One region of the Pseudomonas sp. GW823-FHT01D03 genome, then DNA from elsewhere that is predicted to be linked to it. Evidence: predicted binding sites of a transcription regulator. Region 1 holds the regulator's gene; each other region holds the start of a gene.

Region 1 (3,206 bases):
TCGGCCCGAACGGCGCGGGCAAGACCACCTGCTTCTACATGATCGTCGGCCTGGTGCAGGCCGATCAGGGTCGCGTGCTGATCGATGATCTGGACGTCAGCCATCAGCCGATGCACGGCCGTGCCAAGGCCGGTATCGGCTATCTGCCGCAGGAAGCGTCGATTTTCCGCAAACTGTCGGTGGCCGATAACATCATGGCCATCCTCGAAACCCGCGCGGAACTCGACAAGGCCGGTCGTCGCAAGGAACTGGAAAGCCTGTTGCAGGAGTTCCACATCAGCCACATCCGCGACAACCTCGGCATGAGCCTGTCCGGTGGTGAACGCCGCCGGGTGGAAATCGCCCGCGCCCTGGCGACCGCACCGAAATTCATCCTGCTCGACGAACCGTTCGCCGGTGTCGACCCGATCTCGGTCGGCGACATCAAGCAGATCATCCACCACCTCAAGGCCAAGGGCATCGGTGTCCTGATCACCGACCACAACGTGCGTGAGACCCTGGATATCTGCGAGACCGCCTACATCGTCAACGACGGTCAACTGATCGCGGAAGGCGATGCGGCGACCATCCTCGCCAACGATCTGGTGAAGGAAGTGTACCTGGGCCACGAGTTCCGCCTCTAAGCGAATAGTGCCCGGTGAGCCGCCCGGGCGCTGTATCGATTCAAGCAGGATTTAAAACGCTTTTATTGTTACAGCGCTCTAGGCAAACACGACAGTTTCAGGCATATAATTTGCTTAAGTTTGGCGCTCCGGCGCCCTGTAGTGGATGGCGCATGCGCGCCGGCGAATAAGGTGTTAAGCCCCTGCCATGAAACCATCGCTAGTCTTGAGAATGGGCCAGCAGCTGACGATGACACCGCAGCTGCAACAGGCCATCCGCCTGCTCCAATTGTCGACCCTGGACCTGCAACAGGAAATCCAGGAGGCCCTGGAATCCAATCCGATGCTCGAACGCCAGGAAGAAGGCGACGACTTCGACAATACCGATCCTTTGGCCGACAACGCCGAACAAAAACCCAACACCGACATTCAGGAACCGTCCTATCAGGAAGCCGCCCCGACGGTGGACAACCTGGAAGATGGCGAATGGAACGAGCGCATTCCTAACGAACTGCCCGTTGATACCGCCTGGGAAGATGTCTACCAGACCAGCGCCAGCAGCCTGCCCAGCAGCGATGACGACGAGTGGGACTTCACCACCCGCACCTCCGCCGGGGAAAGCCTGCAAAGCCATCTGCTGTGGCAATTGAATCTGGCGCCGATGTCCGACACCGACCGCCTGATCGCCGTGACCCTGATCGATTGCATCAACAATCAGGGCTACCTCGACGAAACCCTCGAAGAAATTCTCGACGCCTTTGATCCGGAGCTCGACATCGAGCTGGACGAGATCGAAGCCGTTCTGCATCGCATCCAGCAGTTTGAACCCGCCGGCATCGGCGCGCGCAACCTTGGCGAATGCCTGCTGCTGCAACTGCGTCAGCTCCCGGCCAAGACCCCGTGGCTCAACGAAGCCAAACGGCTGGTCAGCGATTACATTGATCTGCTGGGGAGTCGCGACTACAGCCAGCTGATGCGGCGCATGAAGCTCAAGGAAGATGAACTGCGCCAAGTCATCGAACTGGTGCAGAGCCTCAATCCGCGCCCGGGCTCGCAGATCGAATCGACCGAAGCCGAGTACGTGGTGCCCGACGTTATTGTGCGCAAGGACAACGAGCGCTGGCTGGTTGAGCTGAACCAAGAGTCGGTGCCCCGTCTGCGGGTCAACGCGCAGTACGCCGGTTTCGTCCGTCGCGCCGACACCAGTGCCGACAACACCTTCATGCGCAATCAGCTCCAAGAGGCGCGCTGGTTCATCAAAAGCCTGCAAAGCCGCAACGAAACCCTGATGAAAGTGGCCACCCAGATTGTCGAGCATCAGCGCGGCTTCCTGGAATACGGCGATGAAGCCATGAAGCCGTTGGTCCTGCATGACATCGCCGAGGCGGTCGGCATGCACGAATCGACGATTTCCCGGGTCACCACGCAGAAATTCATGCATACCCCGCGCGGTATTTATGAACTGAAATACTTTTTCTCCAGCCACGTCAGCACCTCCGAAGGCGGCGAATGCTCGTCCACGGCGATCCGCGCGATCATCAAAAAACTGGTTGCGGCGGAAAATCAGAAAAAGCCGTTGAGTGACAGCAAGATCGCTGGTTTACTGGAGGCACAAGGCATTCAGGTGGCTCGCCGCACCGTCGCCAAGTACCGCGAATCCCTCGGGATCGCGCCTTCGAGCGAACGCAAGCGGTTGATGTAAGCCACGTTACAGCGTTCCAGTGGCAGGCTCTTCAGCCTGCCGCTTTATGCACTGGCAACGAAGGAGAAGCTGTATGCAAGTCAACATCAGTGGACACCAACTGGAAGTGACCGAACCTCTGCGCACCTACATCAACGAGAAACTCGAACGATTGGAGCGCCATTTCGACAAGATCACCAACGTGCAGGTCACGATGTGTGTCGAAAAGCTCAAGCAGAAAATCGAAGCCACCTTGCATATACCCGGCAGCGAAGTGGTCGCCAACGCAGAAGATACCGACATGTACGCTGCGATCGACTCACTGACCGACAAGCTGGATCGCCAACTCAAAAAGCATAAGGAAAAGACCCAGAGCCTCCTTCAGGGCGCAACCGGTCGTTAACACCCCCAACCCATGATCCGACTTGAAAGTATCCTGACCCCCGGCCGTTCCCTGGTGAACGTGCCGGGCGGCAGTAAAAAGAAAGCCCTCGAACAGATTGCCAACCTCATCCATAAAGAAGTGCCGGATCTGGCCATGCAGGATGTTTTCGAGAGCCTGGTAGCCCGTGAGAAACTCGGTTCCACCGGTTTCGGCAACGGTATCGCCATTCCCCACTGTCGTCTCAAAGGCTGCGTATCGCCTATCAGCGCGCTCATGCACCTTGATGCCCCCATCGATTTCGATGCCATCGACGGCGCACCGGTCGACCTGCTGTTTGTTCTGCTGGTCCCGGAAGCGGCCACCGATGCCCACCTGGAATTACTGCGCCAGATCGCCAGCATGCTCGATCGCAAGGAAGTGCGCGAAAAACTGCGCAGCGCACCGAGCAACGAAGCCTTGTATCAGGTCGTCCTGAGCGAGCAGAACGGTCATTAATCATGCGTTTGATCATCGTCAGTGGCCGTTCCGGCTCGGGTAA
Region 2 (3,206 bases), 4.8 Mb from region 1:
AAGGCCCTAATATTCCTGCAATGATGTAAGCGATTGGCCGCAGAAAAATGCCCGTCGTAAACACGACCAAAGCCGTACGAAAAATCCTTTCAGCCTTCCTTTCAATGACAAATTCCAGACAAAAAAATGCCCGGCGAACCGGGCAAGTTTTTAATGCGCGTACTTACAGGTTGTAGCCGCGTTCGTTGTGTTGTGCCAGATCCAGACCCACCGACTCTTCTTCCTCGGTCACGCGCAGACCCATCACGGCGTCCAGGACCTTGAGGATGATGAAGGTGACGATCGCGGTGTAGATCACCGTGAAGCCGACGCCTTTGCACTGAATCCATACTTGAGCGGCGATGTCGGTGACGGTGCCGAAGCCACCCAGCGAAGGTGCAGCGAACACACCGGTGAGGATCGCACCGAGGATACCGCCGATACCGTGTACGCCGAATGCGTCCAGAGAGTCGTCATAACCGAGTTTGCGTTTCAGGGTGGTGGCGCAGAAGAAGCACACCACGCCCGCTGCCAGACCGATCACCAGTGCGCCCATCGGGCCCACGGTGCCAGCAGCCGGGGTGATTGCCACCAGACCGGCTACCACACCCGAGGCGATGCCCAGTGCACTTGGCTTGCCGTGGGTGATCCACTCGGCAAACATCCAGCCCAGTGCAGCCGCAGCGGTAGCAATCTGAGTGACCAGCATCGCCATACCGGCGGTGCCATTGGCCGCAGCAGCGGAACCGGCGTTGAAGCCGAACCAGCCGACCCACAGCATCGCCGCGCCCATCAGGGTGTAACCAAGGTTGTGCGGAGCCATCGGGGTGGTCGGGAAGCCTTTGCGCTTGCCCAATACCAGGCAGGCAATCAGACCGGCCACACCGGCGTTGATGTGCACCACGGTGCCGCCCGCGAAGTCGAGTACGCCCCAGTCCCACATCAGGCCGCCGTTACCGGACCAGACCATGTGCGCGATCGGTGCATAGACGAGGGTGAACCAGATGCCCATGAAGATCAGCATCGCGGAGAACTTCATCCGCTCGGCGAATGCACCGACGATCAGCGCCGGGGTGATGATCGCGAAGGTCATCTGGAAGGTGATGAACACCGCCTCAGGGAACAGCGCCGCAGGGCCGGTCAGGCTCGAAGGCGTGACACCGGCGAGGAATGCCTTGCCCATGCCGCCGAAGAACGAGTTGAAGTTGACGACGCCCTGCTCCATGCCGGTGGTGTCGAACGCAATGCTGTAGCCATAAATGACCCACAGGATGCTGATCAGACCGGTAATGGCGAAGCACTGCATCATCACGGAAAGAATGTTTTTCGAGCGAACCATGCCGCCGTAAAACAGCGCCAGGCCCGGGATGGTCATGAACAGCACGAGGGCTGTCGAGGTGAGCATCCAGGCGGTGTCGCCGGAATTGAGGACCGGGGCCGCCACTTCGTCTGCCGCCATTGCAAGGCCGGGCATTACGATGGACAACAGGGCTCCTAGCCCTGCGAATTTACGCAGAGTCATATTGTTTTCTCCTGGGGCGTTGGGGTTTGTGGCGGCTTAAATCGCGTCGGTATCGGTTTCGCCGGTACGGATGCGGATCGCCTGTTCCAGATTGACCACGAAGATCTTGCCGTCACCGATCTTGCCGGTGTTGGCAGCCTTGGTTATCGCCTCGATAACCCGATCCAGATCCTTGTCGTCGATGGCCACGTCGATTTTCACCTTGGGCAGAAAATCGACCACATATTCCGCGCCGCGATACAGCTCGGTGTGACCCTTCTGCCGGCCGAAGCCTTTGACTTCAGTAACGGTAATGCCCTGCACGCCGATTTCGGACAGCGACTCGCGCACGTCGTCCAACTTGAACGGCTTGATGATGGCAGTGACTAGCTTCATGAAACTCTCTCCCGAATTGGTGGACTTGCCCCAGGAAAACAAACCCGACTCAAGTCTAAGCGCAGTGCCTGGCTTTGTAACGCATCGTCGGCCTTACCTGCCCGACTGACGCCAGCTAACCGCTGCCGACGAAACTCCCCGCTCCGCCTGCCGCACTGCATTCGTCACAGCGACTGCATCAGTGCATGGGTCACTATCGACTAAGCAGAAAGCTTGCCATCTCGCCAAATTCCACTGATTTCAATCCCTTGGCCGCTGCCACAGGCGTTTGCCCGAAAAACGCCGGACGGTTACGCACAACAACGGTGCGCTGCCGTCCGTCCGCCTGCGCGAAAAGCGTGCATCCCTGCCTGCGAGATTGACTATAGACACTGCGTGATACACTGCCGGCCATTGTTTACAGGACACTTCCCATGCTCGCGCCCAAAGACTTCCTCGACGCCCTGAGCGGCACCGCCTCCCGCCTGTTCAGCGGCGACACCCCGCTGCCGAAAGCCGAAATCGAAAGCCAGTTCAAGATGCTGCTGCAGAGTGCGTTCAGCAAACTCGACCTGGTCAGCCGTGAAGAGTTTGATAGCCAGATGGTTGTGTTGGCGCGTACCCGCGCCCGCCTCGAAAGCCTTGAGGCGAAAGTCGCAGAGCTGGAAGCGAAGCTGACACCGCCGGCCGAGTAAGACTGCAGACCCTGAGCCAAGATGCCTTGAAGTTTGCGAAAAGAAATTAAACCGCTCCTCCCGAGGCAGGAGCGGTTTCCGTCAGATCAATCCTCTACAACGAATTTTCCAACGGTCTCGCAGAAACTCGTACAGGCGAAAAGCCCATAACGCGATTCTGACGAGGCGCCACATATGTTTAAGAAACTTAGACATACTTTGGCCCTTCTTGCGTGGGGCCAAACCTCCGATGCACTTTCCGGCGTACGAACACCTTCGGGACTACACGTGAGTATGTCCGCTAAGGCGGCCGGGTGTGGGTTCCCCGAATACAGCACCGGCACGGGTCTCACACCGTGTCGAGGAACATGAAGTCTTTACGCTCCCGGCCACACTTCGCGAATACTTCATGAGTGGGCATCGTCATTGCGGATTTTATGACCGCCCTTAGAAAGCGATTTAAACAACTTGTATCAAGTCGTTAGGAGGCGCTAGCAACAGGACCGTTGCCCCCTTTCAAGCCCATCTGATACTTGCGCCAATGAGCAAACATGCATAATCTGACCGCACGTGAGTGTGTCCGCAAAGGATACGCAGGCCTAGGCCTCACCGAAGCCTGCAAAATGAAAACCGTCTCCTCAAGGCGGTTTTTTTTCGCCTCGAAATTTGTTGACCAC
Region 3 (3,206 bases), 1.0 Mb from region 1:
GTCCTTATGACAAAACGATCATTCCCTCGGTGTGACTCATTGGTTAGAACTGACCACAGGTTGACGTCGCAACGGCGTCAACACCTTGGCTCGCCACGCCGGCAGCGAGCCGCCCAACGGCAGAGTTTTTCTGCCAGACCTCGATTGAGGTCAACGCGACGAAAACAGTCAACAAGTGAGGGAAACACCCTATGAGAAGACTTAAGCGTGATCCGTTGGAAAGAGCATTTTTGCGCGGATATCAATATGGCGTTGGTGGCAAATCCCGCGAGCTTTGCCCATTTACTCTACCGTCGGTACGTCAAGCCTGGATCAACGGCTGGCGAGAAGGACGCGGCGACAACTGGGACGGTATGACCGGCACTGCGGGAATCCACAGACTCAACGAACTTCACGCCGTCGGCTGACACAGGGCACTTATTGCAACACGACAATCTGAATTTCTAGCGACTTACCATGCACGTCCTTCCCGGACGGCGGGCTACGGCCCAGGGGCTCCTTCGAGGAGCCCTTTTTTATGCCTGCAAATGCAATCCCCTGTGGCGAGGGAGCTTGCTCCCGCTCGGCTGCGCAGCAGTCGTAAATCCTGAATCCTCGCTATACCTGACAAACTTGGGGCTGCTTCGCAACCCAGCGGGAGCAAGCTCCCTCGCCACAAAAGCCCTCAGAAAACCTCAGCGCAGCGCGGCGATCGCGTCGACCGATTCACGAATCAACGCCGGGCCCTTATAGATGAAGCCCGAGTAAATCTGCACCAGACTCGCCCCCGCCGTGATCTTCTCGGCCGCATGCTTGCCTTCGGTGATGCCACCGGCCGCAATGATCGGCAACCGACCACCCAGCTCAGCCGCCAACACCTTCACGGTATGCGTGCTCTTGTCACGCACCGGAGCGCCGGACAGACCGCCCGCCTCGTCACCGTGCTCCATGCCTTCGACGCCGACGCGACTCAGGGTGGTGTTGGTGGCAATCACTGCGTCCATCCCGGTTTCGATCAGCGCCTGAGCCACCTGCGCCGTTTCTTCGTCGGTCATGTCCGGAGCGATCTTGATCGCCAGCGGTACGTGCTTGCCGTGACGCAGGGCCAGTTCGGCGCGGCGCGTGGCCAGATCCGCCAGCAACTGCTTGAGCGAATCACCGAACTGCAGACTGCGCAGGCCCGGGGTGTTCGGCGAGCTGACATTGACCGTGACATAGCTGGCGTGGGCATACACCTTGTCCAGGCAAATCAGATAGTCGTCCACCGCGCGCTCGACCGGGGTGTCGAAGTTCTTGCCGATGTTGATCCCCAGCACGCCCTTGTATTTGGCCGCCGCGACCCGCGCCAGCAGGTTATCCACACCGAGGTTGTTGAAGCCCATGCGATTGATGATCGCCTCGGCTTCCGGCAGACGGAAGATCCGTGGTTTCGGGTTGCCCGGCTGCGGACGCGGGGTCACGGTGCCGATTTCGACGAAACCGAAACCCAGTTGCGAGAAACCGTCGATGGCCGCGCCGTTCTTGTCCAGACCGGCCGCCAGACCCACCGGGTTCGGGAAGTCCAGGCCCATGACCGTCACCGGCACATTCGCCGGCTTCTTGCACAGCATGCCGTTGAGGCCCAAACGCCCACCCGCGCCGATCAGATCCAGCGACAGATCGTGGGAGGTTTCCGGGGAAAGTTTGAACAACAGCTGACGGGCCAGGGTGTACATGGGCGGCGATGACTCGGGCGGCGAAAAGAGGCGGCGATTATAGCCGGGCAACGTCCCCCGGCGCGAGGCACACAGGTAAATCAGCCTGACTGGCATATGCCTTGCACTTTCAGGGTATCAGCCCACAGGCCAATGGCGGCGTGCGGGCACGGACAATGGCGTCGTTCGGAGGTTTTGCCTTAGCAAAGCCTGGGACGGCGTTTTTTTTGAGGGTGGCTTTATATGAGTGATTCGTCCGTCGGGCCGCTGGCCTGGGTCAACGGCAGTGATGCTCCGGAAAAAAGCGTGATCAACCTCGGCTTCATGGCCCTGAGCGATTGCGCTTCGGTAGTCGTGGCCGCGACACAGGGCTTCGCCCAGCCCTACGGCCTGACGATCAACCTCAAGCGCCAGGCGTCCTGGGCGACCTTGCGCGACAAACTGGTCAGCGGTGAACTGGATGTCGCCCACAGCCTGTACGGGCTGATTTACGCGGTGCACCTGGGCATCGGTGGCGTGGCGCCGAGCGACATGGCGGTGCTGATGGGCCTGAACCAGAACGGCCAGAGCCTCAACCTGTCTCACGGTTTGCAGCAACTGGGCGTGACCAGTCCTGAAGCACTCGATCGGCAGGCGCACCAAACCCGCGCAAAACTGACCTTCGCCCAGACCTTTCCCACCGGCACCCATGCGATGTGGCTGTATTACTGGCTGGCGAGTCAGGGCATTCATCCATTGCAGGACGTTGACAGCGTAGTGGTACCGCCGCCGCAAATGGTCGCTCACCTGCAAGCCGGGCGCATCGATGGCTTCTGCGTCGGTGAGCCGTGGGCGGCCAGCGCCGTGCAACAGGATCTGGGGTTCACCCTCGCTACCAGCCAGAGCATCTGGCCTGACCACCCGGAAAAAGTCCTTGGCTGCACCCGCGCGTTCGTCGAGCAATACCCCAACACCGCACGGGCGCTGGTGATGGCGATCCTCGAGGCCAGCCGCTTCATCGAGCAAAACCCGGAAAACCGCCGCAGCACCGCGCAGTTGCTGAGCGCCCCGGAATACCTCGACGCCCCGCTGTCCTGCATCGAACCGCGTTTTCTCGGTGATTACGCCGATGGCCTTGGCAATCGCTGGCAGGACCCGCACGCCTTGCGCTTTCACGGCAACGGCGAGGTGAATCTGCCGTACCTGTCCGACGGCATGTGGTTCATGACCCAATTCCGCCGTTGGGGCCTGTTACGCGAGGATCCCGACTACCTCGCGGTGGCCCGCCAGGTTCAGCAACTGGACATTTACCGCGAAGCAGCCACCGCCGTCGGTGTCGCCGCGTGGGGCAAGGAGATGCGCAGCAGCCAGTTGCTCGATGGCAAAGTCTGGGACGGCAGCGATCCGGCTGGTTACGCCCGCAGCTTCAAGTTGCACGCCCTGAGCGACAGCGCCCCCCTTCTCGCCCGCCGCTGACAGGAGACCGCCAATATGCTGCGCATTCTGCTGATCAACGACACCGCGAAAAAAGTCGGCCGCCTGAAAGCCGCGCTG
Region 4 (3,206 bases), 3.5 Mb from region 1:
TAGTCGGCTCTATATACCAATGGTTTGTACTTTGGACAGGGCGACGGTGCCCTTGCCGGACAGGTTGAGCATCAGCTCGCCACCGGTCTGGCTGATGGTCACGCTGTTGACCGTGGCTGGCAGGTAGGTCGCCAGGTCGGTCGCGGTGCCATTGATCGAGGCGTTGGCTTTGACGGTATAGGTACCGGTCTTGACCAGATTGCCGTCCTTGTCCTTGCCGTCCCAGGTGAAGCTTGCGCTGCCTGCGGCGCGACTGCCCAGATCGATGGTGCGAACCACCGTGCCGCTGCTGTCGGTAATGCTGACGGTGCCACCGGCAATCGACGACGGCACGGTGACCGAACCGGTCATGCCTTTGCTCGGGTCGTCCAATTGCACGGTGTTGGTCTGCACGATCACGTTGCGGCCAACCAGCGACGACGCCTGCAGGGCTTGCGAGGAGCTATAGTTGCCGGCCAGCGAACTGACGGTGCTGTTGAGGGTGGTGATGCCCTCAAGGCTGCTGAACTGCGCCAACTGTGCTACGAAGGCACTGTTGTCCTGCGGATCGAGCGGGTTCTGGTTTTTCAGCTGGGTGACCAGCAGTTGCAGAAACGCATCCTTGCCCAGTGCCTGGCCGCCGGTGGTGCTGTTGGTGGCCGAAGCAATGCCGCCGGTGGTCGAACTGCTCGTTTTCTTCGAGGAGTTCGCCAGGATGTCATTCATGCTCAGGCTGCTGGTGGTATCGGAAACACTCATGGCAGTCGCCCCTTATCACTGACCGAGGGTCAGTACCTTCTGCATCATGGTTTTGGCGGTGTTCATCATTTCGGCGTTGGTCTGGAACGAACGGCTCGCGGAAATCATGTCAGCCATTTCTTCCACCACGTTGACGTTCGGGTAGTAGACGTAGCCTTTGGCGTCAGCGGCCGGATGGTTCGGCTCGTAACGCGCTTCGAGGTTGCTCTGGTCTTCGACCACGCCGAGTACCTGCACGCCCTGCCCTGCGGCGTCCTGGCTCTGGAACAGCGAGTTGCTGCCAGTGTTCTGGCCGCCCTGGAACATGGTGGCGAACACCGGGTGACGGGCGCGGTAGGTCTGGTCGATGCTCGACGAGACTGTTTCGGCGTTGGCGATGTTCGAAGCCACGGTGTTCAGACGCGTGGTTTGTGCGCTCATGCCGCTGCCGGCAATGTTGAAAACGCTGGACAGGGACATGGATTACTCTCCGCGCAGGGCTGACACCAGCCCTTTGAATTTGCTGTTGAGCAGGGTGAAGCTGGCCTGGAAGCCGACCGCGTTTTCCGCGTAGTTCGACTGCTCAAGCTGAGCGTCCACGGTGTTCTGGTCGATCGAAGGCTGCATCGGCGTGCGATACATCAGCGACTCGTCGCCATTGCCCAGGCCTTCAGCTTCGATGTGACGGCTGTTGGTCATGTTCAGGGCGATGGTGCCGTTGGCGTTCTTCTGGGTCTGTGCTTCAAGCACTTTGGAGAAGTCCAGATCCCGAGCCTTGTAGTTCGGGGTATCGGCGTTGGCGATGTTGTTGGCCAACACTTCGGCACGCTGGGCGCGGAAGCCCAATGCCTTTTCGTGAATGCCGAGCGCTTTATCGAAGCTGATGCTCATGTCGGGAACCTTCGGGTGACCGGTTTTTCGTAACTGAGCTTTAGCAAGCGCCGTGCCAAACAGAACAACCCCCGTAAACCGGGGCTTTGCGAGGAGTCGGCAAAGCGGCAATGCCAGAAAAGCGGCAAACGGTTTCCGCCAGATGCCGCTTTTCTGCCGCTTGCCCCCTCCCACCGACACCGGACAAGCCCGCTCCCACAGGGGATTTGTGGTGTGTGAGGGAGATAATTCAGGCACAAAAAAACGGCAGGCCTTTGCGGGCCTGCCGTTTTTTCGTATTGCCGATGCAATCACTTCGCCTGGTAAATGATCCCCGGGCTGCACTGGACCATCTGGTAATGATCCGGCAAACCGTTCAGCGCTTCGGACGCGCCAAGGAACAGGTACCCACCCGGCTTCAGCGTGCTGTGAATGCGCAACAGGATGTCTTTCTTCACCTCGGCGGAGAAGTAGATCAGCACGTTGCGGCAGAACACGATGTCGAACTTGCCCAGACTCGCGTAACTGTCGAGCAGGTTGAACGAACGGAATTCCACCCGGTTCTTGATCGGCGCCTTGATCACCCAACGCCCCGGCCCTTTCGGATCGAAGTAGCGCTGCAGACGATCGGCGGACAAACCGCGGCCGATCGCCAGGCTGTCGTACTCGCCGGTCTTGCAGTTGGTCAGCATGCTGCCGGACAAGTCCGTGGCAACAATCTGCACGCCCATCTTCAACTGACCGAGGTTGCTGCGCTCGAACTCATCGATCGACATCGACAGCGAATACGGTTCCTGACCCGACGAGCACGCCGCCGACCAGATCCGCAGACGCTGGTTGGGACTGGCCTTGATCGCCTCGGGCAGCACCTTGTTCTTCAAGACTTCAAACGGATAGGTGTCCCGAAACCAAAGGGTTTCGTTGGTCGTCATGGCATCGACCACCTGCTCGCGCAAACCGCTGCGCGGCTGGGTCTGGATGCGCTGTACCAGCTCACCCAGGGACTTGATGCCTTGCTGCTCCATCAGTTTGTTGAGACGGCTCGAGACCAGGTACTGCTTGTTTTCACCGAGCAAAATGCCACAGGCTTTTTCCAGGAAGACCCGGAATTGTTCGAAATCCAAATTACCCGTAGACAATGATGCCGCCTCTTAAATCGTGTTGACCGCCAGGGACAAAAGGCCCCTAGCTGATATCTGCTGCTTTGATCCGGTCGACTACCCGGGATGCCAGGTCATCAGGACGGAATTTGGCCAGGAAGTCATCGGCACCGACTTTCTTGACCATCGCCTGATTGAATACCCCCGACAACGAAGTATGCAGGATGATATGAAGCTTTTGCATGCGCGGGTCGCTGCGGATCTCCGCCGTCAGGGTGTACCCGTCCATCTCCGGCATCTCGATGTCGGAAATCATCATCAGGAACTCTTCTTCCGGCTTCTTGCCCTCTTCGACCAGCTTGCGCAGGTAATCCAGCGCCTGCTTGCCGTCGTTCAGCGCCACCACTTCGACCCCGATCGTCTGCAGGCAACGCGTGACCTGCTTGCGCGCCACCGACGAGTCATCGACCGTCAGCACCCGCAGCGACAACGCCTTGCTCTGGGTTTCGACATCGACCA

What was found. The regulator sigma-54, encoded in region 1, starts transcription at its own class of promoters, with help from an activator protein. The targets are predictions, from matches to a motif close to ANTGGCATNNANNTTGCTNT.
Region 2: the regulator sigma-54 is predicted to act here: its motif matches at 2,078-2,097, upstream of glnK (P-II family nitrogen regulator).
Region 3: the regulator sigma-54 is predicted to act here: its motif matches at 1,783-1,802, upstream of AC1RBR_RS09185 (CmpA/NrtA family ABC transporter substrate-binding protein).
Region 4: the regulator sigma-54 is predicted to act here: its motif matches at 1,649-1,668, upstream of flgB (flagellar basal body rod protein FlgB).

The regions. Positions count from the first base shown of each region.
Region 1 covers NZ_JBXAKK010000001.1:1,050,282-1,053,487, reverse strand. The annotation lists gene lptB (LPS export ABC transporter ATP-binding protein) at 1-623, shown strand, start outside; gene AC1RBR_RS04520 (RNA polymerase factor sigma-54) at 811-2,304, shown strand; gene hpf (ribosome hibernation-promoting factor, HPF/YfiA family) at 2,378-2,686, shown strand; gene ptsN (PTS IIA-like nitrogen regulatory protein PtsN) at 2,699-3,163, shown strand; gene rapZ (RNase adapter RapZ) at 3,166-3,206, shown strand, end outside.
Region 2 covers NZ_JBXAKK010000001.1:5,895,536-5,898,741, forward strand. The annotation lists gene AC1RBR_RS26260 (ammonium transporter) at 164-1,501, opposite strand; gene glnK (P-II family nitrogen regulator) at 1,538-1,876, opposite strand; gene AC1RBR_RS26270 (accessory factor UbiK family protein) at 2,290-2,550, shown strand.
Region 3 covers NZ_JBXAKK010000001.1:2,049,958-2,053,163, reverse strand. The annotation lists gene rmf (ribosome modulation factor) at 192-407, shown strand; gene AC1RBR_RS09190 (quinone-dependent dihydroorotate dehydrogenase) at 675-1,694, opposite strand; gene AC1RBR_RS09185 (CmpA/NrtA family ABC transporter substrate-binding protein) at 1,917-3,128, shown strand; gene AC1RBR_RS09180 (ANTAR domain-containing response regulator) at 3,144-3,206, shown strand, end outside.
Region 4 covers NZ_JBXAKK010000001.1:4,538,682-4,541,887, forward strand. The annotation lists gene flgD (flagellar hook assembly protein FlgD) at 10-738, opposite strand; gene flgC (flagellar basal body rod protein FlgC) at 754-1,197, opposite strand; gene flgB (flagellar basal body rod protein FlgB) at 1,201-1,608, opposite strand; gene cheR (protein-glutamate O-methyltransferase CheR) at 1,899-2,726, opposite strand; gene AC1RBR_RS20005 (chemotaxis protein CheV) at 2,773-3,206, opposite strand, start outside.